3 regions of the Bradyrhizobium sp. USDA 4353 genome follow, and region 2 is predicted to be linked to each of the others. Evidence: predicted binding sites of a transcription regulator. Region 2 holds the regulator's gene; each other region holds the start of a gene.
The links. The regulator LexA, encoded in region 2, represses DNA repair genes until DNA is damaged. The targets are predictions, from matches to a motif close to TGTTCNNNNTGTGTTCNG.
Positions count from the first base shown of each region.

Region 1: ACVILH_RS04850 (DNA recombination protein RmuC) is a predicted target of LexA. The motif match lies at 1,681-1,698, and genes of this name have one in related genera.
Region 3: ACVILH_RS02040 (ribonuclease T2 family protein) is a predicted target of LexA. The motif match lies at 4,366-4,383, and genes of this name have one in related genera.

Region 1 is NZ_JBSSGB010000001.1:1,073,821-1,080,832, reverse strand. It holds gene ACVILH_RS04855 (AmpG family muropeptide MFS transporter) at 1-350, opposite strand, end outside; gene ACVILH_RS04850 (DNA recombination protein RmuC) at 394-1,650, opposite strand; gene def (peptide deformylase) at 1,820-2,347, shown strand; gene fmt (methionyl-tRNA formyltransferase) at 2,490-3,425, shown strand; gene truA (tRNA pseudouridine(38-40) synthase TruA) at 3,542-4,279, shown strand; gene ACVILH_RS04830 (methyl-accepting chemotaxis protein) at 4,438-6,495, shown strand; gene dapE (succinyl-diaminopimelate desuccinylase) at 6,515-7,012, opposite strand, start outside.
Region 2 is NZ_JBSSGB010000001.1:5,096,151-5,103,162, forward strand. It holds gene ACVILH_RS22980 (ComEC/Rec2 family competence protein) at 1-1,691, shown strand, start outside; gene ACVILH_RS22985 (hypothetical protein) at 1,807-2,247, opposite strand; gene lexA (transcriptional repressor LexA) at 2,551-3,249, opposite strand; gene ACVILH_RS22995 (molybdopterin molybdotransferase MoeA) at 3,468-4,676, opposite strand; partial or broken gene ACVILH_RS23000 (LysR family transcriptional regulator) at 4,858-5,811, opposite strand; gene ACVILH_RS23005 (MBL fold metallo-hydrolase) at 5,896-6,828, shown strand; gene ACVILH_RS23010 (alpha/beta hydrolase) at 6,841-7,012, shown strand, end outside.
Region 3 is NZ_JBSSGB010000001.1:444,364-451,375, reverse strand. It holds gene uvrC (excinuclease ABC subunit UvrC) at 1-1,058, opposite strand, end outside; gene ACVILH_RS02055 (outer membrane protein) at 1,307-1,939, shown strand; gene ACVILH_RS02050 (cold-shock protein) at 2,198-2,413, opposite strand; gene ACVILH_RS02045 (23S rRNA (adenine(2030)-N(6))-methyltransferase RlmJ) at 2,666-3,526, opposite strand; gene ACVILH_RS02040 (ribonuclease T2 family protein) at 3,620-4,324, opposite strand; gene ACVILH_RS02035 (hypothetical protein) at 4,453-4,932, opposite strand; gene ACVILH_RS02030 (hypothetical protein) at 5,102-5,407, shown strand; gene ACVILH_RS02025 (DUF3617 domain-containing protein) at 5,507-6,055, shown strand; gene ACVILH_RS02020 (ATP-binding protein) at 6,378-7,012, opposite strand, start outside.

The sequences.
Region 1 (7,012 bases), 4.0 Mb from region 2:
AAGAGCTGCGCGAACACCAGCCAACCGCGCCGTCGCCCGAATGCGCGCGTCAGCAGCGGCACATGCAGGGCGTCGACCAGCGGCGCCCACAGGAACTTCAGCGTGTAGGGCGTGCCGACCAGCGCGAACAGCCCGATGGTGCCGAGATCGACGCCGAGCTCGCGCATCCAGATCTGCAGGGTCGAGCCGGACAGCGCTAGCGGCAGGCCCGAGGAAAAGCCCAGGAACAGCACCACGAGCACGCGCGGCTGTAGATACACGGCCATGCTCTCGCGCCAGGTGGGAGCCGGCTTGGCTTCGGGCTTTGCAGCGGTCGCTGCGAGGTCGGATGTCGCGTCGGGTGCGGTCATGGCGGGGTGGTAGCAGATTTGGACGGCTGTCGCGACGCCGCCATCACTCCCCCGCCTGCATCCGCCCCGCCAGCGGAAACAGGTCCGGCGTCGTGCTTGCAGCCGGCGCGATCCGCGGCGAGTCCATCGGTGCGTCCTGCTTGCCGAAATCCAGCTCCTCGATGCGCGCGGCGCGTTTCTCGATCTTGTCGGCGGAGATCAGGATCTGGCGGATATCCTCGCCGACGTCGCCGAAATGCTTTTGCAGCTTGAGCACGCGCTCGCGCAGCCGGCCGAGGTCGTCGCCGAGATGGATCACCTCGTTGCGGATCTGGTCGGCGGCGTCGCGGATGCGGGCATCCTTCATGATCTGCTGCATCACCTGGATCGCGAGCATCAAGAGCGACGGCGACACCAGCACGACGCGCGCACGATAGGCCTTCTGAATCACGTCGTCGAAACCATCGTGGATCTCGGCATAGACAGACTCCGACGGCACGAACATCAGCGCGGTGTCCTGCGTCTCGCCGACCACCAGGTACTTCTCGGCGATGTCGTTGACGTGGCGCAGCACGTCGGTCCGCAGACGCTGTGCGGCGGCGCGTTTCTCGTCCTCGGTCTCCGCATCGTGCAGCGCGGTCACGGCTTCCAGCGGAAATTTCGCGTCGATGCACAGCGGCCTGGTATCGGGCAGGAACACCACACAGTCGGGCCGCTTGCCGCTGGCGAGCGTGTACTGGAACGCGTAGCTGCCCTTCGGCAGCCCGTCCTGCACGATCGCCTCCATCCGCGCCTGGCCGAACGCGCCGCGCGACTGCTTGTTGGCGAGCACGTCGCGCAAGGTCGTGACCTGCGTCGTCAGCTCGCTGAGATCGCGGTGGGCATTGTCGATGATGCCGAGCCGCTCGTGCAGCACGCGCAACGAATCCATCGTGTGGCGCGTGGTCTGCTCCATCGACTGGCCGACGCGGTGGGTGACGGCGTCGAGGCGCTCGTTGACGCTGCGGGCGAGGTCGACCTGGCGGCCGGCGAGCAACTGGGCCATGGCGTCGACGCGGCCGGAGGCCTCGCTCTGCACCCGGATCATCTCGCCGAACCGTTGTTCGATCTCCTCGGTGCGCATTGCCTGCTGGGCCGCAAGCTCGGCGCTCCGCCGTCCCGAGCGGGCCACCGCCAGGCCGATCATCACCAGCAGCAGCAGCACCAGCACGCCGAACCCGATCAGCGCGTCGCTGGCGCGGACGGGCAGGTCGCCGATCATGACGACGACAGGATTGAGCGCAGAATTCAGCGCAGGATTCAGCTGTTGGCTGGCAGTCATCACCCCCGTCTATCCGATTCGCAAAGTGTCGCGAACGAAGAGAGAACATTTATGGTTAAGGCCGGGTTAAGAAGTATGGTTAACGGATCGTTGAAATTCATGGTTAGCGAAGTCTTAACCGCGCGCCATCACATTGACCGCGCCTGCTTCGGGGCTTAAATCGCGCGCCATGTCCCTCAGAGAAATCATCATCCTGCCCGACAAGCAGTTGCGGCTGGTGTCCAAGCCTGTCGAGAAGGTCACACCGGACATCCGGCAGCTGGTCGACGACATGTTTCAGACCATGTACGACGCCCCCGGCATCGGGCTTGCGGCGATCCAGGTCGCGCAACCCCTGCGCGTCATCACCATGGATCTGGCCAAGCCAGATGCGGGCGGCGAGACCAAGCGCGAGCCGCGGGTCTTCATCAATCCGGAGATCATCGCCAAGTCCGATGAGCTGTCGGTCTATGAGGAAGGCTGCCTGTCGATCCCCGAATATTACGAGGAGGTCGAGCGGCCGGCGCGGGTGCGCGTGCGCTTCACCGATCTCGACGGCGTCGTCCGCGAGGAGGATGCCGAGGGTCTCTACGCCACCTGCATCCAGCACGAGATCGACCATCTCAACGGCGTGCTGTTCATCGACTATCTGTCGAAGCTCAAGCGCGACCGCGTGATGAAGAAGTTCACCAAGGCCGCCAAGCGCGCGGGCGAGTGATTGAGTTCGCGACCCATCGGCTTGCCCGGTGGGCTCTCTCCCGTCGGTGGTGAGAGGCGGGCCCACGCCCACCGCTTCCTGGGCTCACCCCCCTCCCTAACCCTCCCCCACAAGGGGGGAGGGAACGCATCGAGTGAGCTGCATGCCCCTTCGCCTGATCTTCATGGGCACGCCGGATTTCGCCGTGCCGACCCTGCTCGAGCTCGCCGGCCACGGCCACGAGATCGTGGCCGTCTACACCCGTGCGCCGAAGCCGGGTGGCCGCCGCGGGCTCGCCTTGGTGCCCACGCCGATCGAGACCGAGGCGCGGCGGCTCGGCATTCCCGTGCTCACGCCGAAGACGCTGAAGACCGAGGAGGCGTTGGCCGATTTCCGCGCGCACCAGGCCGACGCCGCCGTCGTCGTCGCCTACGGCATGATCCTGCCGCAGGCGATCCTCGATACGCCCCGGCTCGGCTGCTACAATCTACATGCCTCGCTGCTGCCGCGCTGGCGCGGCGCCGCCCCGATCAATCGCGCGATCATGGCGGGTGACGCCGAGAGCGGCGTGATGGTGATGAAGATGGATGTCGGTCTCGACACCGGCGACGTCGCGATGGCCGAGCGCCTTCCCATCACCGATGCGATGACCGCCTCGGATCTGCACGACAAGCTCTCCCGCATCGGCGCCGACCTGATGGTGCGCGCCATGTCCGCGCTGGAGCGCGGCGGGCTGACGCTGAGGAAGCAGGCCGAGGACGGCGTGACCTACGCCGCCAAGATCGAGAAGGTGGAGGCGCGGATCGATTGGGCGAAGCCGGCGCACGCCGTGCTGCGGCACATCCACGGCCTGTCCCCATTCCCCGGCGCCTGGAGCGAGGTCGTGCTCGATGGCGAAGCCGTGCGGCTGAAGATCCTGCGCTGTGCGCTTGCCGACGGTGCGGGCGAGCCCGGCACCGTCCTCGACGACCAGCTCACCATCGCCTGCGCCGACGGCGCCATCCGCGTCACCGAGCTGCAGCGCGCCGGCAAGGGCCCGATGAAGGCCGCGGATTTCCTGCGCGGCACACCTGTCGCGCCGGGCCTGCGCTTCGGCTGACCATCTCAGCTCGTCATGCGCGGGCTTGACCCGCGCATCCATCTCGCGAACAAGCTTCGTTCCTGGATGGATTGCCGGGTCAAGCCCGGCAATGACGCCCACATGCGATCGAGGCAATGCCCCGCTACAAGCTCACCATCGAATATGACGGCACTCCCTTCTGCGGCTGGCAGCTGCAGGAGACGCTGCCGTCGGTGCAGGGCGCGCTGGAAAATGCGGTGCAGGCGACCTGCGGCGTGGCCACCCGCGTGCACGGCTCGGGGCGCACCGATGCCGGCGTCCACGCCACCGGGCAGGTCGCGCATTGCGACATCGAGAAAGAGTTCCGGACGGACAAGCTGCGCGACGCCCTCAACGCGCATCTGCGGCCGAACCCGGTCGCCGTGCTCGATGCTGAGATCGTGCCCGACTCATTCGAGGCCCGCTTCTCCGCGCGCAAGCGGCACTACCGCTATCGCATCGTCAATCGCCGCTCCAACCTCGCGCTCGAGGTCGGCCGCGTCTGGCGCGTGCCCCAGCGGCTCGATTCCGATGCGATGCATGCCGCTGCCCAACGCCTGATCGGCAAGCATGATTTCACGACGTTCCGTGACACAGAATGTCAGGCGAAGTCGCCGGAGAAGACGCTCGATCAGCTCGATGTCGTCAGGGACGGTGATGCCATCACCGTCATCACGTCAGCGCGCTCCTATTTGCACAGCCAGGTGCGCTCGATGGTCGGCTCGCTGGTGTGGGTCGGGCAGGGCCGCTGGAGCGCCGACGATCTCGCAGCCGCGCTCGCCGCGCGCAATCGCGCAGCCTGCGGCGTCGTCGCGCCGCCGGAAGGACTTTACCTGGTGAAGGTCGACTACTGAGGTCGGTTCCGCAGCAGGCCTTTGGTCCGTGTTGTTAACATATGAGAATTTCTGTCCTAATTAGTTCCGGTTGGGCAGCGCGGGACGGACATTCTTAACTTCAAATTGAAATCCTCGCTGGTATCGAACCTGGAGGCTGTTGTTCAGCGAGGTCTGTCGTGCGCATTCGTCAAGTGTTCCTGCTCTCCTTGCTGCTCGGGGCCGTGATCGGCCTGCTCGCCACCGTGTTGTTCGCCTGGCAGCAGCTGACCTCGTTGCAGGCGGCTCGGACGGCAGGAAGCGATGCGCAATTGCTCGCGGCCATGCTTCGGCTGCCCGAGAAGCTCAACATCGAGCGCGCCTGGGTGAACCCGCGCCTCGCATCCGCCAATCCGGCGACGGCCGAGGAGCTGGCGGCCCTCAAGAAGATCACCGGTGGATCGGACGAGGCGTTCGCCAAGGCACGCAGCCTCGCGCAACTGCGTGACGACCTGACGGCGTTGGACTCGATCGAGCAGAAGCTGAAGTCGCTGCGGGGCACGGCGCTCGACGCGGTGGCCCAGCCCAAGTCGTCCAGGCCCGACGCGATCGTGCGCGATTACGTGCCGCAGATGTTCACGGTGCAGGAAGCGACCGGCAGCCATGTCGAGGTCATCGTTCGCCGCATCAATGCGGCCAATCCCGCCGTCGGCCAGGCGGCTCGGCTGGCTGTCATCGGTTGGGACCTGCGCGACTGGGCCGGCCGTGCCACGACCACGCTCATTCGCATGATCGCGACCAAGCAGCCGATGGCCGGCGAGCCGGCCGAGGCGCTGGCGGCCTTCAAGGGACGCATCGACCGCATCTGGGCGACGGCCAAGCTCGCCGCGGCCGAGATCGATCAGAAGCCGATCTTCGCCGCGATCGCCGAGGTGGAGAACGGCTATTGGGCGCGCGGCGGCGAGCTCTATACGTCGCAGGTGGCGCCGAACCGCGGCAAGGTGCTGGAGCTCGATCCCGATCAGTTCCTGCGCTCGCTGTTCCCGATCCTCGACACTATCCTGCCCCTGCGTGATGCCGCGCTGACCGAGGCGCTGCGGCAGAGCGAGGCCGCGATCAGCGAAGCCCAGGCTCGCTTCGTCCTTGCGCTCGTCCTGCTGGTGGTCAACATCACCGCTGCCGCGCTCGGCACGATCTGGTTCAACGGCCGCGTCATCAAGCCGCTCTCGACCTTGACCGAGCTGATCGGTCGTATCGCTGGCGGCGAGCGCGACGTGGCGATTGCCTATCGTGACCGCACCGACGAGGTCGGCACCCTCGCCAATGCCATCGGTGTGTTGCAGGAGAAGTCTGCGGAGGCCGACCGGCTGGCGCTGCAGGGCGCCGATGCCGAGGCGCGGCGCGATGCGCGCCGGCAGAAGATCGAGGCGCTCACCCGCCGCTTCGGCGAGGTGATCGACACGCTGTGCGGCCGGTTGAGCGATGCCGCCAGCGGGCTGAAGCAGTCGGCCGAAACGCTCGACGGCTCGGCCAGCACCACGGCGTCCCGTGCCACGGCTGTCGCGGAGGCCGCGGCGCAGGCGACCTCCGGCGTCAACACGGTGGCGGCCGCATCCGAAGAGCTCGACGCATCGATGAAGGAGATCACCCGCCAGATCGCGGAAGCCGCGTCGGAATCGTCGAATGCGACCAGCCAGGCGCTCGACACCACCGACAAGGTGCGCACGCTCGCCGGCAGCGCCACCCGCATCGGCGACGTCGTGCAATTGATCCGCGCGATCGCCTCGCAGACCAATCTGCTCGCGCTCAACGCCACGATCGAATCGGCGCGTGCGGGTGAGGCCGGCAAGGGCTTTGCCGTGGTCGCCTCCGAGGTGAAGAGCCTGGCGTCGCAGACCAGCAAGGCCACCGAGGAGATCGAGAGCCAGATCGCGGCGATCCAGAACGAGACCGGCAGCACGGTCGCTGCGATCGAGAAGATCGCGGCCGTCGTCAACACGATCAGCGGCGTCACCGGAGCCGTCGCAAGCGCGGTGGCCGAGCAGAGCGCGACGACGCGGGAGATCGCCCGCAGCGTGCAGCAGACCGCGAGCGGCACCAACGATGTTTCGTCGTCGATTGCACTGGTGAGCGCTGCCGCCGCCGATACCAGAGGATCGGCGCGCTCGCTGCTGGATTCTGCAGCGAGTCTCGCCGGCCAGGCCACCGACCTGCGCCGCGAGGTCGATCAGTTCCTGGCGGAGGTGAAGGCCGCCTGATCCGAGTCAGGCGCGCCGCTCAGGCGAAATAGCGATCGAGAATGCCGCGATAGATCTTGGTCAGGGTCGCGATGTCGGCTACCGAGGCGCGCTCGTCGATCTGGTGCATGGTCTGGCCGACCAGGCCGAACTCGATCACCGGGCAGTAGCTTGAGATGAAGCGCGCATCCGAGGTGCCGCCCGTTGTCGAAAGCTCCGGCTTGCGCCCCGTCACGCTTTCGATCGCAGCGACCGCAAGATCGGTGAACGGACCCGGCTTGGTCAGGAAAACGTTGGAGTTCGACGGCAGCCAGTCGATGCGGGCGCGGATGCGGTTGCCGCAAGCTTTTGCAAGCCGCTCCTCGACCAGCGCGCGTAGCGAGTCCTGCGTATGGCAGTCATTGTAGCGGATGTTGAACTTCGCCCGGGCCAGGCCGGGAATGACGTTGGTCGCGGTGTTGCCGACATCGACGGTGGTGAATTCGAGGTTCGACGGCTGGAATTGCGCGCTGCCATTGTCCAGCGGCTCGTCCGAGAG
Region 2 (7,012 bases):
TGCTGCCGCCGCTCGCGCCGGTGCGTCCCGGCTCCTACGACTTCGCCCGCGACATGTTCTTCCAGGGCATCGGCGCGTCCGGCTTCGTGATGGGCGCGATATCAGCGCAGCCGCCGCCGCAGGAGGGCGGGTTCGCCCTGCGCTATGCCGCGACCATGCAGGGCCTGCGCGATGCGATCGATGCCCGCATCCGTGCAAGGCTGAGTGGCGACGAGCGCGCCATCGCCACCGCGCTGCTGACCGGGCGGCGCGACGCCATCACGCCCGATGTCAACGACGCGATGTTCATCTCCGGCCTTGGCCACGTGCTGTCGATCTCCGGCTATCACATGGCGGTCGTCGCCGGCGTCGTGTTCTTCGCGGTGCGCGCGCTGCTCGCGCTGATCCCCGGCCTCACCGTCAGTCATCCGATCAAGAAATGGGCAGCCGCTGCGGCGCTGGTCGCGGCGGCGTTCTATCTCCTACTGTCCGGCGCTGAGGTCGCGACGCAGAGATCGTTTTTCATGACAGCGGTCGTGCTGATCGCCGTGATGGTCGACCGCCGCGCCGTCACCTTCCGCACGCTCGCGGTGGCCGCGATGATCGTGCTGATCGCCGCTCCCGAAGCGCTGGTGCATCCGAGCTTCCAGATGTCGTTCGCCGCAACGCTCGGCCTCGTCGCGCTGGTGCAGTTCGGCCTGCCAAAGCTGTTCGCGACGCCGGACTCATCGACCGCGCAGCGCATCGCGCTGTGGGGCGGCCGTGAGTTGGCCATGCTGCTGCTGGCCTCGCTGATCGCGGGGCTCGCAACCACGCCCTATGCCGCTTTCCATTTCCATCGCATCACGCCCTATGGCGTGCTGGCCAACCTCGCCGCGATGCCGGTGGTCTCGGCGCTGGTGATGCCCGCGGGACTGCTGGGGCTATTGGCGGCGCCGTTCGGGCTCGATGGCGTCTGCTGGACGCTGATGGGCTGGGGCATCGACTGGATGATCGCGGTGACGCGCTGGGTCGCCGCGCTGCCCGGCGCCGTCGGGCGCATGGCCGCGTTCGGCATCGGCCCGCTGATCCTGGCCAGCCTGGGCCTGATCCTGATCGGCCTGCTGAGGACGCCGTTGCGCTGGTCGGGCGCGCTGATGCTGACGGCGGCAACGCTGTGGGCGTTCGTCGCGCCGCTGCCCGACATCCTGATCTCCGGCGACGGACGCGCGGTGGCCGTGCGCGGCGGCGACGGGCGGCTGCATGTGATGCGCAGCGGCAAGGACGTGTTCGCGACCCGCGAGTGGCTCGCGGCCGATGCCGATGCGCGCCTGCCGACCGACTCGTCGCTGGGTGACGGCGTGTCCTGCGACCAGGCGGGCTGCGTCGTGGCGCTGGCCGATGGCCGCCTGGTCGCGATGGCCTTGCGCGCCGATGCGCTGGCCGACGATTGCGCCCGCGCTGCGCTGATCGTGACCATTCGCGCCGCGCCGTCGTCCTGCGCGGCCGGAGTGATCGACCGCCAGCGATTGCAGCAGCAGGGCGCATTGATGCTGACGCGCCAGGGCCGCGGCTTCGCCGTCACGCCTGTCCGCGCCGCCGGCTCCGACCGCCCATGGGCGCCGGCACCACCTGATGCGACCGAGTTCGAGCCGACATTGGCGCCGCGCGCGCCGACGCCGCGCATTCAGGATGCGACGCCGCCCGAGACAGAGCAGGGCGCCGACGATTAGTTCGGTGGATCGGAGATCGCCGAGCGGCGGCCCTCGAGTCCGGCAGAAGCCGGCCGAGGGCCGCCGCAGCGTTGGCGCGCGATCCGAGGAATGCGATCCGTTGGCGATCAGATCGTCAGGTGATGCTGATGCGCCGGATCGATGGGGTCTGCACGGTCGGCCGATCCTCCGCCTGGTCGGGACGGGGCTCGCCGGGCTGCTTGGTGACGGGCAGTTGCAGCACGGTGACGCGCTGGCCCTCGCAGAGCTGTGTGACCAGCACGTGGCGCCCATCGGCGAACTCGATCGCGTCGTGGTGGCGATCGGGAATGTGCTTCTCGATGGTGTTGAACTTGGCGACGCGCTCGCGGATGGTCCGCGTCCACAGCCAGCGGCTGTCGTAGCGGACGTCCTCGGCGAAGGCGAGCTCGGTGCCGGGCAGCATGCACACCGCAACGGTCGGCTCGCTTTCCAGCGCGAAGCCGCGGGTTGCAGTGCCGCGGAACGTCGTCGAGATCAGCGTCTCGCCGACTTTGGCGGGACGGGAGGCAACGGCATGGAGGCTGTAGTCACACATCGGATCGCTCCTCGTTCAGAGATAGCTGACCCACGCTCCCCCCGGACAGGCGCAGGCCTCTATCAGAGTGGACATCAGGAGCGATGTTAGCGCGCGCTTCGCGGCATTTCTGCGCTGATCTGCAGCACGTGCGGCCGCCGACGATCACAAGCGTTTGAGCGTGCCGCGCTGCACATCATAGCGTGCGCTTGCGCGTGACTTGTTCTTGAGCGGCGCGACGAAGCGCGTCCATGCGCCGCCGATCGATTGTGCATCTCGCCCCGCGAGTCGCGATGCATGATCGCGACGGCGCAGCCTGCGTGATCAGTACTTGCGATACAGCCCGACCAGCTTGCCCTGGATCTTCACCCGGTTGGGCGGCAGGATGCGCACCTCATAGGCGGTATTGGCCGGCTCCAGCGCGATCGATGCGCCGCGGCGGCGGAAGCGCTTCAGGGTCGCTTCCTCGTCGTCGATCAGCGCCACCACGATGTCGCCGGTATCGGCCGACTCGTTACGCTGGATCAGCGCCATGTCGCCGTCGAGGATGCCCGCATCAACCATCGAATCACCGCGCACCTCGAGCGCGTAGTGCTCGCCATTGCCGAGCATGTCGGCCGGCACGCTGATGGTGTGGCTGCGCGTCTGCAGCGCCTCGATCGGCGTACCCGCAGCGATCCGGCCCATCACCGGCACGGCCACGGGACGCTCGCCATCGTCCAGCGCCGGTGTCGAGGTGCGGACCTTGCCGAGATTGCCCTCGATCACCGACGGCGTGAAGCCGCGGCGGTTGCCGGCGGCCTGCGACAGCTCGGGCAGCTTGATCACCTCGATGGCGCGGGCACGGTTGGGCAGCCGGCGGATGAAGCCGCGCTCCTCCAAGGCGGTGATCAGGCGGTGAATGCCGGACTTCGAGCGCAGGTCGAGCGCGTCCTTCATCTCGTCGAAGGACGGCGGGACGCCGGCCTCCTTCAGCCGTTCGTTGATGAACCGCAGAAGTTCGTACTGTTTGCGCGTCAGCATCTCGACCTGGTCCCCGGTTTGATGTCGTCCGACTCGCGAGCTCCTCGATCCGAGCGCCTCAATCGGAGCTTCTCGATCTCTCGGCGGGCCGGACGAGCGTCTTCGCGTCGTTCCGCAACATACTAAAAACAAATCATGAACGGACACTATCTGTTCGATGTGTGTTCCGCAATCCTAAAAATATGGTGAACGGACCGGGCTTTGCCGGGGGAGGTTGCTTAGTTCGGCAGGCGCAGGATCTCGCAGGGGCTTCCCGCGGGGGCCTTCGGCGCAAAGGCTGGACGAATGACGAGCGCCTGCGAGAGCGCGAGATTCCCGAGCAGCGATGAATCCTGCTGCGTCACAGGAGTTGCGACCAGCGTGCCGTCGGCGCGCTCCTCGAGCTGCGCGCGCAGATAGTCCTCGCGCGAATCATTTGCGCTAAGCTCGCGGCCGAGCAGGGCGGTCTCGCGCGGCAACCGTGCCTCGCGGCCGAGCAGGCTGCGAATCAGCGGGACCAGAAACAGGATCGCGCAGACATAGGACGACACCGGATTGCCCGGCAGGCCGATCACGCGCATGCCGCCGAGCCGCCCGTGCATCATCGGCTTGCCCGGCCGCATCGCGATCTTCCAGAACGCCATCTCGACGCCTTCGGCCTCGAGCGCCTGCTTGACCAGGTCGTGGTCGCCGACCGAGGCGCCGCCGGTCGTGACCAGAATGTCGGCCTCGGCCTCGCGCGCCCGGCGGATGCCGGCGACCGTCGCCTCGAGCGTGTCGGCGGCGATGCCGAGATCGATCGGCGTCGCGCCCTCGCTGCGCATCAGCGCCCGCAGGCCATAGCCGTTGGAATAGACGATCTGGCCGGGGCCGGGCGCCGAGCCTGGCATCACCAGCTCGTCGCCAGTGGCGAGCAGCGCCACCTTGGGCCTGCGCCGCACCGGCAGCGCCGGATGATTCATGCTGGCCGCGAGCGACAGGTCGCGGTCGCTGAGCCGGCGGCCGGCCTTGAGCAGCACCATGCCTTGATGGAAGTCGACGCCGGCAGGGCGGATGTGCCGGCCCTTGATCGCGGGCTCGTTGATGACGACGTCGCCGGCTTCGGCGCACGTGTCCTCCTGGATCACGACCGCGTCGGCGCCCGCGGGCACGACGCCGCCGGTGAAGATGCGCGCCGCCTCGCCGGGACCGATCACGCGATCGAACGGCCGCCCGGCCGCGACCTCGCCGATCACCCTCAGCCGTGTCCCGCTCGTGGTCGCGTCCGCCGCGCGCAGCGCGTAGCCGTCCATCGCCGACATCGCCTCCGGCGGCTGCGTCCGCAGCGCCGCGAGGTCATACGCCAGCACCCGGTGGAACGCCTCGTCCAGCCCGACCTGCTCCGCGGCCAGCGGCTCGGCGCCGGCGAGCACCGCGGACAACGCATCGGACACCGGCATCAGGGCCATCAGAGTTCCTTTGGACGGAGACGGGCAAATCGACTGAATCGCCTTCTAACCGAACGCGCACAGCGCGGCCAAGGGCCTAAGCCGCTCTCGCGCTTCCGGATCGTCTGAGGCGCCTTGCTCCGGACGCCGCCTCACGATCCCGCGAGACGCTCCCATCAGTCCGATCCATTTCCAAGCCGTTCTATCCCACAGCCAGGCGACAGGCGGCGCGCTCGGTCGTGTGCAGGATGTCGGCCACCATGTTCCGCAGCCAGGCCGATGCAGCATCACGGTCCAGTTGCAGCGGCCATACCATCGAGACGGCAGGCAGCCGCAGCGTCAACGGTGCGGGGCAGAGCGCGAGCCCGAAGCGCGGACCGTAGAGTCGTGCCATCCGGGTCGGTATCGTCGTGATCACCGGCGCTGCGGCCACCGTCGCCAGCACGCTAAGGAAGTCCGAGGAGGCCGAGACCACGTTGAGCTCGGTACCGATCTCATCCAGCGCCGCTTCCAGGCAGCCCTGCAGGCTGTTGGTCAGCGTCACCAGCGCGTGCGGAAGCGACAGGTAGTCGGCGAGGCTGATCGGCGTCTTCATCGCGATACGCGCGGGGTTGTAGACGCAGCTCAGCGCCTACTCGAACAGGAGCTGGGATCTGTGCCGCTGCGCGACGGCCTCGAAGCAGCCGACGGCGACATCCAGGGCGCCCTCGTCGAGCAGACGATGCACCTCGTTGCGTTCCGTCGGCCGGCTCAAAAGCCTTACGCCCGGTGCCGAACGACGCAGCATCGCCGTAAGCTCGGGGATCAGCAGCAGCTCGACCTCGCTCGAGAATCCCAAGCGGATGGTGCGCTGCTCCGTCGCCGGATCGAACTCCGGCGCCGCGTGCAGCGCAGCCTGCATCTGCGCGAGCGCCGCCCGGACAGGTCCGGCGAGCACCGCGGCCTTCGGAGTCGGCTGCATGACGGTGCCGACGCGGACGAACAGCTCGTCCTGCAGCAGCACGCGAAGCGTCGACAGCGTGTGGCTCATCGCGGGCTGCCCGACCTTGAGGTGGGCAGCCGCCCGCGTCACGCTGCGCTCCTGCATCAGTGCGTCGAAGGCGACCAGCAGATTGAGATCGAAGGACCGGAGATCGAAGTGATCGATGGACTGCATGAGTTGGATCGATTTGAGCAATGTCTGACCTAATCGTAGATCTCGGTCCAGACAAGACCCATTGCTCCGATCGAGGCCGCAAGCATGCAGGACATCACGACCTATCGCGTCGGCGACGCGACCATCACCAAGATCTTCGAAATCGGTCTCGACGCCGTCGAAGGCGATTTCCTGTTTCCAGGCGTGGACCCCGCCAGCATCGCTGCAGAGCGCGGCCGGTTTGGGCCGGGATCGATCGATCCGCGCACGGGATCGTTGCGCCTCAGCATCCATAGCTGGCTCGTGCGCACGCCCGAGCGGGTGGTCCTGATCGACACGGCCACGGGCAACGACAAGGAACGGCCAGGTGCGGCAGTTCTACACCGCTTGAACGAACCGTTTCTCGACCGCTTGCGCGCCGCTGGCGTTGCCCCGGCGGATGTCGAGTTCGTCCTGATCACGCATTTGCATGCCGATCACGTGGGTTGGAACACTCAGCTGTCCGATGGCCGTTGGACGCCGGTGTTTCCGAACGCGCGCCACGTGTTCTCGAGCCGTGAGCGCGCCTATGTCGCGGCGCTCTCGGCCGGTGACGGCTCGGACGCCGCGATCAGGGACGCGGCGGGGCTCGGCCCCATGCGGCATCCGCCGCTGCCGGGGGTCTACGAAGACAGCGTGCGGCCAATCATCGAGGCCGGCCTCGCGCGCGAGATCGTGGTCGATGGCAGCGAAGTCGTGGATGGCTTCCGTTTTCTGCCAAGCCCCGGCCACAGCATCGATCACGCCTGCATCAGCTTCAGCTCGCGTGGCGAGCGCGCGCTGTTCTGGGGCGACGTGATGCATCATCCGCTGCAGGTCGCGCGTCCGGATTGGAATTCGGTCTATTGCGAGTTTCCCGAGGCGGCGCGGACCGCGCGCCGGTGGGCGATGAACCATGCTGCGGAGACCGACTCGCTGGTGTTCACCACTCACTTCGCCGAATCCTCGGCCGGGCGCGTCAGCCGCGACGGCGACGGGTTTGCCTGGTCCTTCGCCTGATCGGAGATGGCCATGACCGAGACCGCTCCGTCCTCCTCGCCCGTCATGTCCGAGCGCCGCCTGATCGAAGGACCGGCGCCCGATGTGAAGCTTCAGCTCATCAATAAGCGTCGGCGCGATCTGCAGCGTTTCTCTGCGGAGCGAACCCTCGTGATGATGCACGGCGCCACCTTTTCGTCGGCAA
Region 3 (7,012 bases), 4.7 Mb from region 2:
TCGGCGCGCGGGAAGTAGGCGCGGTTGCCCCAGTTCTGGCCGGTGCGGAAGAAGAACACTTCCACGCAGGAGAAGCCGCCCTCTTGATGGATGGCGAACACGTCGGCCTCCTCGACCGTGCGCGGGTTGATGCCCTGCTGCGAGGAGATCGCCGACAGCGCCGCGAGACGGTCGCGATAGACGGCGGCGGTCTCGAATTCGAGCTCGCCTGATGCCTTCTCCATCTCGCTTGCGAGCAGCGCCTTCACCGCCTGGCTGCGGCCGGACAGGAAGTCGGTCGCCTCGCGCACCAGCTCAGTGTAGCCGGGGAAGTCGATTTCCTGCGTGCATGGGCCGGAGCAACGCCGGATCTGATGCAGCAGGCAGGGACGGGTGCGGCTCTCGAAGAACGAATCGGTGCAGGAGCGGATCAGGAACGCGCGCTGCAGCGCCGTGATGGTGCGATTGACCGCGCCGGCGGAGGCGAACGGGCCGAAATAGCGCCCCGGCCGCGACTGCGCGCCGCGATGCTTGAGGATCTGCGGCGCCCAATGGTCGCCGGTGATGAGGATGTAGGGGAACGACTTGTCGTCGCGCAGCTGCACGTTGAAGCGCGGCTTGAGCTGCTTGATGAGGTTGGCCTCGAGCAGCAGCGCCTCGGTCTCCGTGGTGGTCGAGACGATCTCGACGCTCACGGTGGCCGCGATCATGCGCAGGATGCGCGCCGGCAGCGGCGCGTTGGCGCGGGCATAGGACGACAGCCGCTTTTTGACGTTCTTGGCCTTGCCGACATAGAGCACGTCGTGCGCCGCATTGAGCATGCGGTAGACGCCGGGCGAGGTCGGCGCCAAGCGCACCGCGTTCTCGATCGCGGCATGGCCGGTCGCCAGCGGACCTTCGCCGATCGGCTCCAGGCTCTCTTCCGTCAGCTCCGGCAGGCGGCCGTCATCGTCCTCATCCGCGGGGGCGGCGGGGTCGAGATCGGGCGTGTCGGCGGCATCTGGCGGCAGGTCGGCCGTCGCGCCACGGCGGCTGTCAGGCGCCGGCGCCTTGGGTGGATCGGAGCTGTCGGTGGTCATGTCGCCAAATTAAGCGCTCGCAGCCGCTCCCGCCAGCGGGCGCTGGCGCCATGCACAGGGCAGGGAGACAAGCAGGCGGTAACGCTTCGTTAAGCACGTTAATGGCCCGCTAACCGGGCTTAACAACGGCTTAACCTAAAACTCTCGATAAATGCTCACGAAAAAAGACGGAGTTCCGTAACCATGCCGGCCCGCGCGTGTCGCGGTGCTTGCTCCGGCGGGTTGCGGCGAGTGGCGTGGAGTGAGCGATGAACAGGTTCTTGGTCAGTGCTGCCGCGGTGGCGGGGTTGGGCGCGGCTCTCGGATCGGTGCCGGCGCAGGCGGCCGATCTCGGCTATGGCAGCCGTGCGCCCTACACGGTCAATCAGCCCTTGAATGCCTATAGCTGGGCCGGTCCCTATCTCGGCGGCACGCTGGGCTATGAATGGGGCACGGTCGGCAACAATTCGACCAAGCCGTCCGGACTGACCGGCGGCATCACCGCGGGCTACAATTGGCAGAACGGCCCTTGGGTGTTCGGCATCGAGGGCGACTTCAACCTGACCGGGGCGAACGACACCTTCGCGCCGTGGAAATTCTCGAACCCGTGGTTCGGCACGATGCGCGGTCGCGCCGGCTACGCCTTCAACAACATCCTGTTCTACGGCACCGGCGGCCTCGCGCTGGGCTCGCTGCGCGCGGAAACGTTCGGTCTGTCGGAATCGCACACTGCGGTGGGCTGGACGCTCGGCGTCGGCACCGAGGTGGGGCTGACGCAGAACTGGAGCGCCAAGATCGAGTATCTCTATGTCGATCTCGACAGCAGCAATTTCGTGATTACGGGGGCGAAGAACGACTATCGGACGGGACTGGTGCGCTTGGGCATCAACTTCCGGTTCTGATGGCAAAACGGGATAGGAAGAAGAAACGTCGAACGACAACCTTCCGGCCGCTCGCGCGGCCGGAATTTTTTTATCATGATCCTCGATGCGATCTGGAGGCGTGCAGCGTCGCGCGCAGCCTGCACGTACGAAGCAGCAAACGCTGTGCACGCGGGCCGGCTGCGCTGCCGGCGGCTTCCAAAACCAACGAACGAATGACGTCGAGGCGCCCGCCGCTGCAGTCACGCTGACGCGTGAGCGGTGGCCGGCGGGCTCGCCTCAGGACGACAGGACCAGGTTCACCGCTTTCGGGCCTTTGCCCTTCTTGTCGGGCTCGACCTCGAAGCTGATACGCTGTCCCTCGGTCAGATCCTTCAGGCCGGCGCGCTCCACCGCCGTGATGTGCACGAACACATCTCGACCACCGTCGTCCGGCTTGATGAAGCCGTAGCCGCGCTCACCGTTGAAGAACTTGACTGTCCCAGTCATGGCCATCGGGAAACTCCTCCCCCGCAATGCTTCCTCCACTGCGCGCCCTGCGCAGCGTCCGACCGGACATCACTTTGATCGGAAAGCGTTGGCCACCTTAACGCCCAGCGCTCGCCGCGCCGGATCGCCGGATCTTATTAGGCCTTGATCACCCCGCCGCAACCATTCGCGGAAGCGGAACGTAAAGCCAGTCTTACAATCAGACACAATAATACGGTTCCGCGCCGATTGACTACGGCTTTTCGACCAATACCGCTGTCAAGCTTTGGGGATTTCCAGCCGGAAGCGTGCTGCGCCGCCTTGGCCGAGCGGCCGGACGAGCTCCTGCAGGATGAGCTTCAGCTCATCATGCAATGTCCAGGGCGGATTGACGACCAGGAGCCCGGTCGAGGTCAGCGCCTCGCCTTCGATCTGCGGCGCAACGCTGAACTCGATGCGCAGCACCTTGCCGGGTGGCTTGGCCGCAGCCGCAAGCTGGACGACGCGCTCGGCGAGCTGCTCGGTCGCGCGGCGGCTCTTTGCGGGATACCAGAGCACGTAGATACCGGTCGTCCATTTCGCATAGGCTGCGGCAAAGCGGTCGGCCAGACGCTCGAACTCATCCTTGGCCTCGAAGGCCGGATCGATCAGCACCACGCCGCGGCGCTCGTTCGGCGGCACGAAGGCGGGCAGGGCAACCCAGCCGTCGAGATCGACGACGCGCGCCTGCGTGTCGCGGCGCAGCGCATCGATCAGCTGCTTGCGCGGCACCGGCGCCAGCTCGCACAAGGTCATGCGGTCCTGCGGCCGCAGCAACGCACGCGCGATCAGCGGCGAGCCGGGATAGGCGACGAGCTCGGCCTTGGGATTGAACGACCGGACGACGTCGAGATATGGTTGAAGCAGTGCATAGGCGTCGTCCGACAGACGCGCCTGCAGCAGCCGCGCGATGCCGGTGAGGTACTCGCCGCTGCGGGTGGCCTCGTCGCCGGTGAGATCGTAGAGACCAGCGCCGGCATGGGTGTCGATCACCCGGAACGCCGCCGGCTTCTCCTGCAGATAGACCAGGATGCGCGTCAGCACGATGTGCTTGATGACGTCGGCGAAGCCGCCGGCATGAAAGGCGTGTCGGTAGTTCATGCCGCCGGAGTTACGCCGTTCCACGCCAAAAGGGTACCCCGTCGTGACGTCCGCTGTCTGCGATCGCACGAACGGCGCGACCGGGCGGAGCTCCTAGCCGCCGCGCACCGGCGGCATGTTCACCTCGTCGCGGCGGCAAGCCTGGCGGTCGACCTCGTCGCAGCTCCGGAACTCGAGGTCCTTCGACAGGCAGATCCGCACCTCGCTCAGCCGCGTGCGATTGCAGGTGACGGCGATGCCCGACGTGGTCAGCTTGGGATTGGCCTTGATGAAGGCCTCCTCGACGGCGGCCGGAGACACCGTCTTGGCCTCCGACAGATCGAGAAACTCGGGCGGGATCTTGATGGCGGCGCGGGCTTTGCGAATCGCCTCGAAATAGGCCTTCGCCGACAGGCCGGCGCAGGTGCCGTGCTTGTCCCATTCATTGTAGATCAGCCCCGGCGCCGGCATCAGGTCGAGCATCGAGGTCATGATGTTGCGCGGCAGGCGCGGCGCCGGCTGCTCGCAATATTCGGGATAGCCGGTCTCATATTGCGGCCACAGCCCGTGCACGACGAAGGAATAGGGCCGGCCGCTGCATTGCTGCGAGCGGTTGCCACGGCCGCCCCGCTCCTCGGCCTCGGCGCAGAACGATGGCGACCAGGACAGCGACAGCACGTAGAAATCGAACGCGCCCGGAGCATTCTGCCGGCGGTCCTGAGCATCGGCCGGCCTGACGGCGAGCGCGCCGAGCAGCAGGGTCAGGCAGACGATGGTTCTGGCAAAGAAGACGGCAGGTCGGCGCAGGCAATCGAACATGGCGAACTCCCCCGGACAATGGCGGGAGCCTAGCAGCACTCCGGAACATTTCAAGAACAAAATGGCTGCCCGGAGGCAGCCACGTCATCTGGGCTCGGAGCGAGCCGCCTTGTTCGGCGAAACCCGAATCAGGGCTTGGCGGCGCGGCAGGCCGGATTGAACGCCCAGTTGCGGTCGAGGCCGACGACGCAGAACTCGACGCCCTGATCGTAGCCGGCGAAGCCGCCGTCCTCGATGATCGAGAAATTGACGGTGCGGGCCTTGCCGTCGCTGATCATCACGCTGCCGGTGCAGAAGCGGCGCGGAATGTTGTCGGACTGCCAGGGCCGGAAGGCGATCTCATGGATATTGGCCACGCCGGTGATCTGGAGCGAGGAATTCCAGAAGGTGCTTTCCTTCTCCTGGAACCGGCTGACGATGGTCGGGATGGCTGCCTCGCAAGGGGCGACCCGGCCGTCATATTTCGGGCCCGACAGCCAGAAGTTCATCTCGAGCGGATTGGCGGCATGGGCCGGGGCCGTCGCGAGCAGGGCGGCAAGCAGCGCGCCGCAGGCGGCGCCGAACGTCTTGAAGGAGGAGCTCTTGAAGGAGGAGCTGAAGTCGCGCATGGGCCGTCCGAAAATCTGATCCGGGGAGCGTGGACCGTGCCGCGGCGGCCACAGGAGGTCAAGTGCAACGCGGCAACACTCCACGATTAGTCCTGTTAACCGGGGAGCGGTGTTCTTTTCTTGGCCGGACAGGACCTTTAGAATGGCGAACCAGACCAGGGAGATTGCAATGCGGACGCTCAAGGCCGGATTCGTGAAGACTGCAGGCCTCGTGGCCTTGGGGACGTTGCTGGCCGCCACGGCCGCCCAGGCCGACGTGGTGCCGGCGTTCAAGGGCAACGACACCGGCGGCATCATTTCCTATCAGCTGGCCCAGACCACCGACGCACGCCAGCTCGCGGTCGATCATTGCGCTTCCTACGGCAAGGTCGCGAAGTTCGGCGCTGTCGACGCCCGCTATGGCGGCTACGTCTCGTTCGCCTGCCGCTGGGTACCGTATGGCTCGGCGCAGCGGCCGCTGCGGACGCTGTACTGATCCTCGGCCGACTGACGTTCGCTCCGTCGTCGTTCTCCCAATTGCCATCTTTTGGCGGCATTCGCTCCGGCATCGCGCAACGATCTGGAACGAAAGCACATGACCTGCACACGCATCGCCCTCGGCCTGTTGGCCTGCTGCCTTCTCAGTGTGGCCGCCAGCCCGAAGGCCCGCGCCGTGGACCTGCCGGTCCGCAAGGCGGGGCTGTGGGAGCTGAAGATGGTCAGGTCCGGCGGCCAGACGCCCGACATGACGATGCAGCACTGCACCGACGAGACCACCGACAAGGACATGAACAACATGGCCTCGCCGATGGCGCAGCAGGTCTGCTCCAAGCAGGAGATCCAGAAGACGGCGACCGGCTATATCAGCGATGCCGTCTGCAATTTCGGCGGCATGAGCACGACCTCGCATGCCGAGATCACCGGCGACTTCAATTCCGCCTACACGGTGAAGACCACATCGAAGATGTCCGGCGGCGCCACCGGCGCCGGCACCAAGGACACGGCGATGACGATCGAGGCGAAGTGGCTCGGCGCCTGCAAGCCCGACCAGAAGCCCGGTGACATCGTCATGCCCGGCGGCATGAAGATGAACGTCAAGGACATGAACAAGCTGAAGAACCTGATTCCGGGCGTGAAGCAGTAGGCTGCGGACTGGCGACTGAGTGGGCTCGTCGAGCTTCTAGAGAAGTATGAGCAGGTTGCCACGACGGCAGTCTGCTCCCTCTCCCCGTTCTTACGGGGAGAGGGCTGGGGTGAGGGGCAGCGGCACGGGAAGTGCGTATCGTAAGCGTTCGTCCCGCTTAGTTCGTCAGTCCGAGTCGTCCAACGTCTCAGTGCGATCGTGCGAGATATGACAGCTTACGAGGCTCGCCGCTGACACTGATGGTGTGGCTGCCCCTCACCCCAACCCTCTCCCCGTGAAGAACGGGGAGAGGGGGCGCACCGCCGTTTGGGCGACAGTCGGCCTAAACCGGAATCCGAACGCTCGCCCTCAAGCCGCCCATCGGGCTGTCGCCGAGCGTGATGTCGCCGCCGTGGGACCTCGCGATGTCGCGGGCGATGGCGAGGCCTAAGCCGGTGCCGCCTTCGTCCTGGTTGCGGGCGTCGTCGAGGCGCAGGAACGGCTTGAACACCTCCTCGCGCATGGCGGCGGGAATGCCGGGGCCGTCATCGTCGACGGTGATGGTGAGATAGCGGTGGTCGCGATGGCCGGTGATGGCGATCGCATCCGCGTGGCGCGCGGCGTTGGAGACGAGGTTGCCGAGGCAGCGCTTCAGCGCCTGCGGCTTCACGGTCACCACCGGCAGCCCATGGAATGACACGGTGGCGGAATGGCCGTTGCGCTCGGCATCGCTGCGCAATTCCTCCAGCGCGTTCGAGATGTCGGTCGGCTGCGCGATCTCGCCATTGTCGCCGCGAGCGAATGCCAGATAGTCCTCCAGCATGTGCGACATCTCGTCGACATCCTTGCGCATGGCGTCGATCTCGGGGCTGTCGCCGAGCAGCGCGAGCTCGAGCTTGAAGCGCGTCAGGATGGTGCGCAGGTCGTGGCTGACGCCGGCCAGCATCGCGGTGCGCTGCTCCATCGCGCGCTCGATGC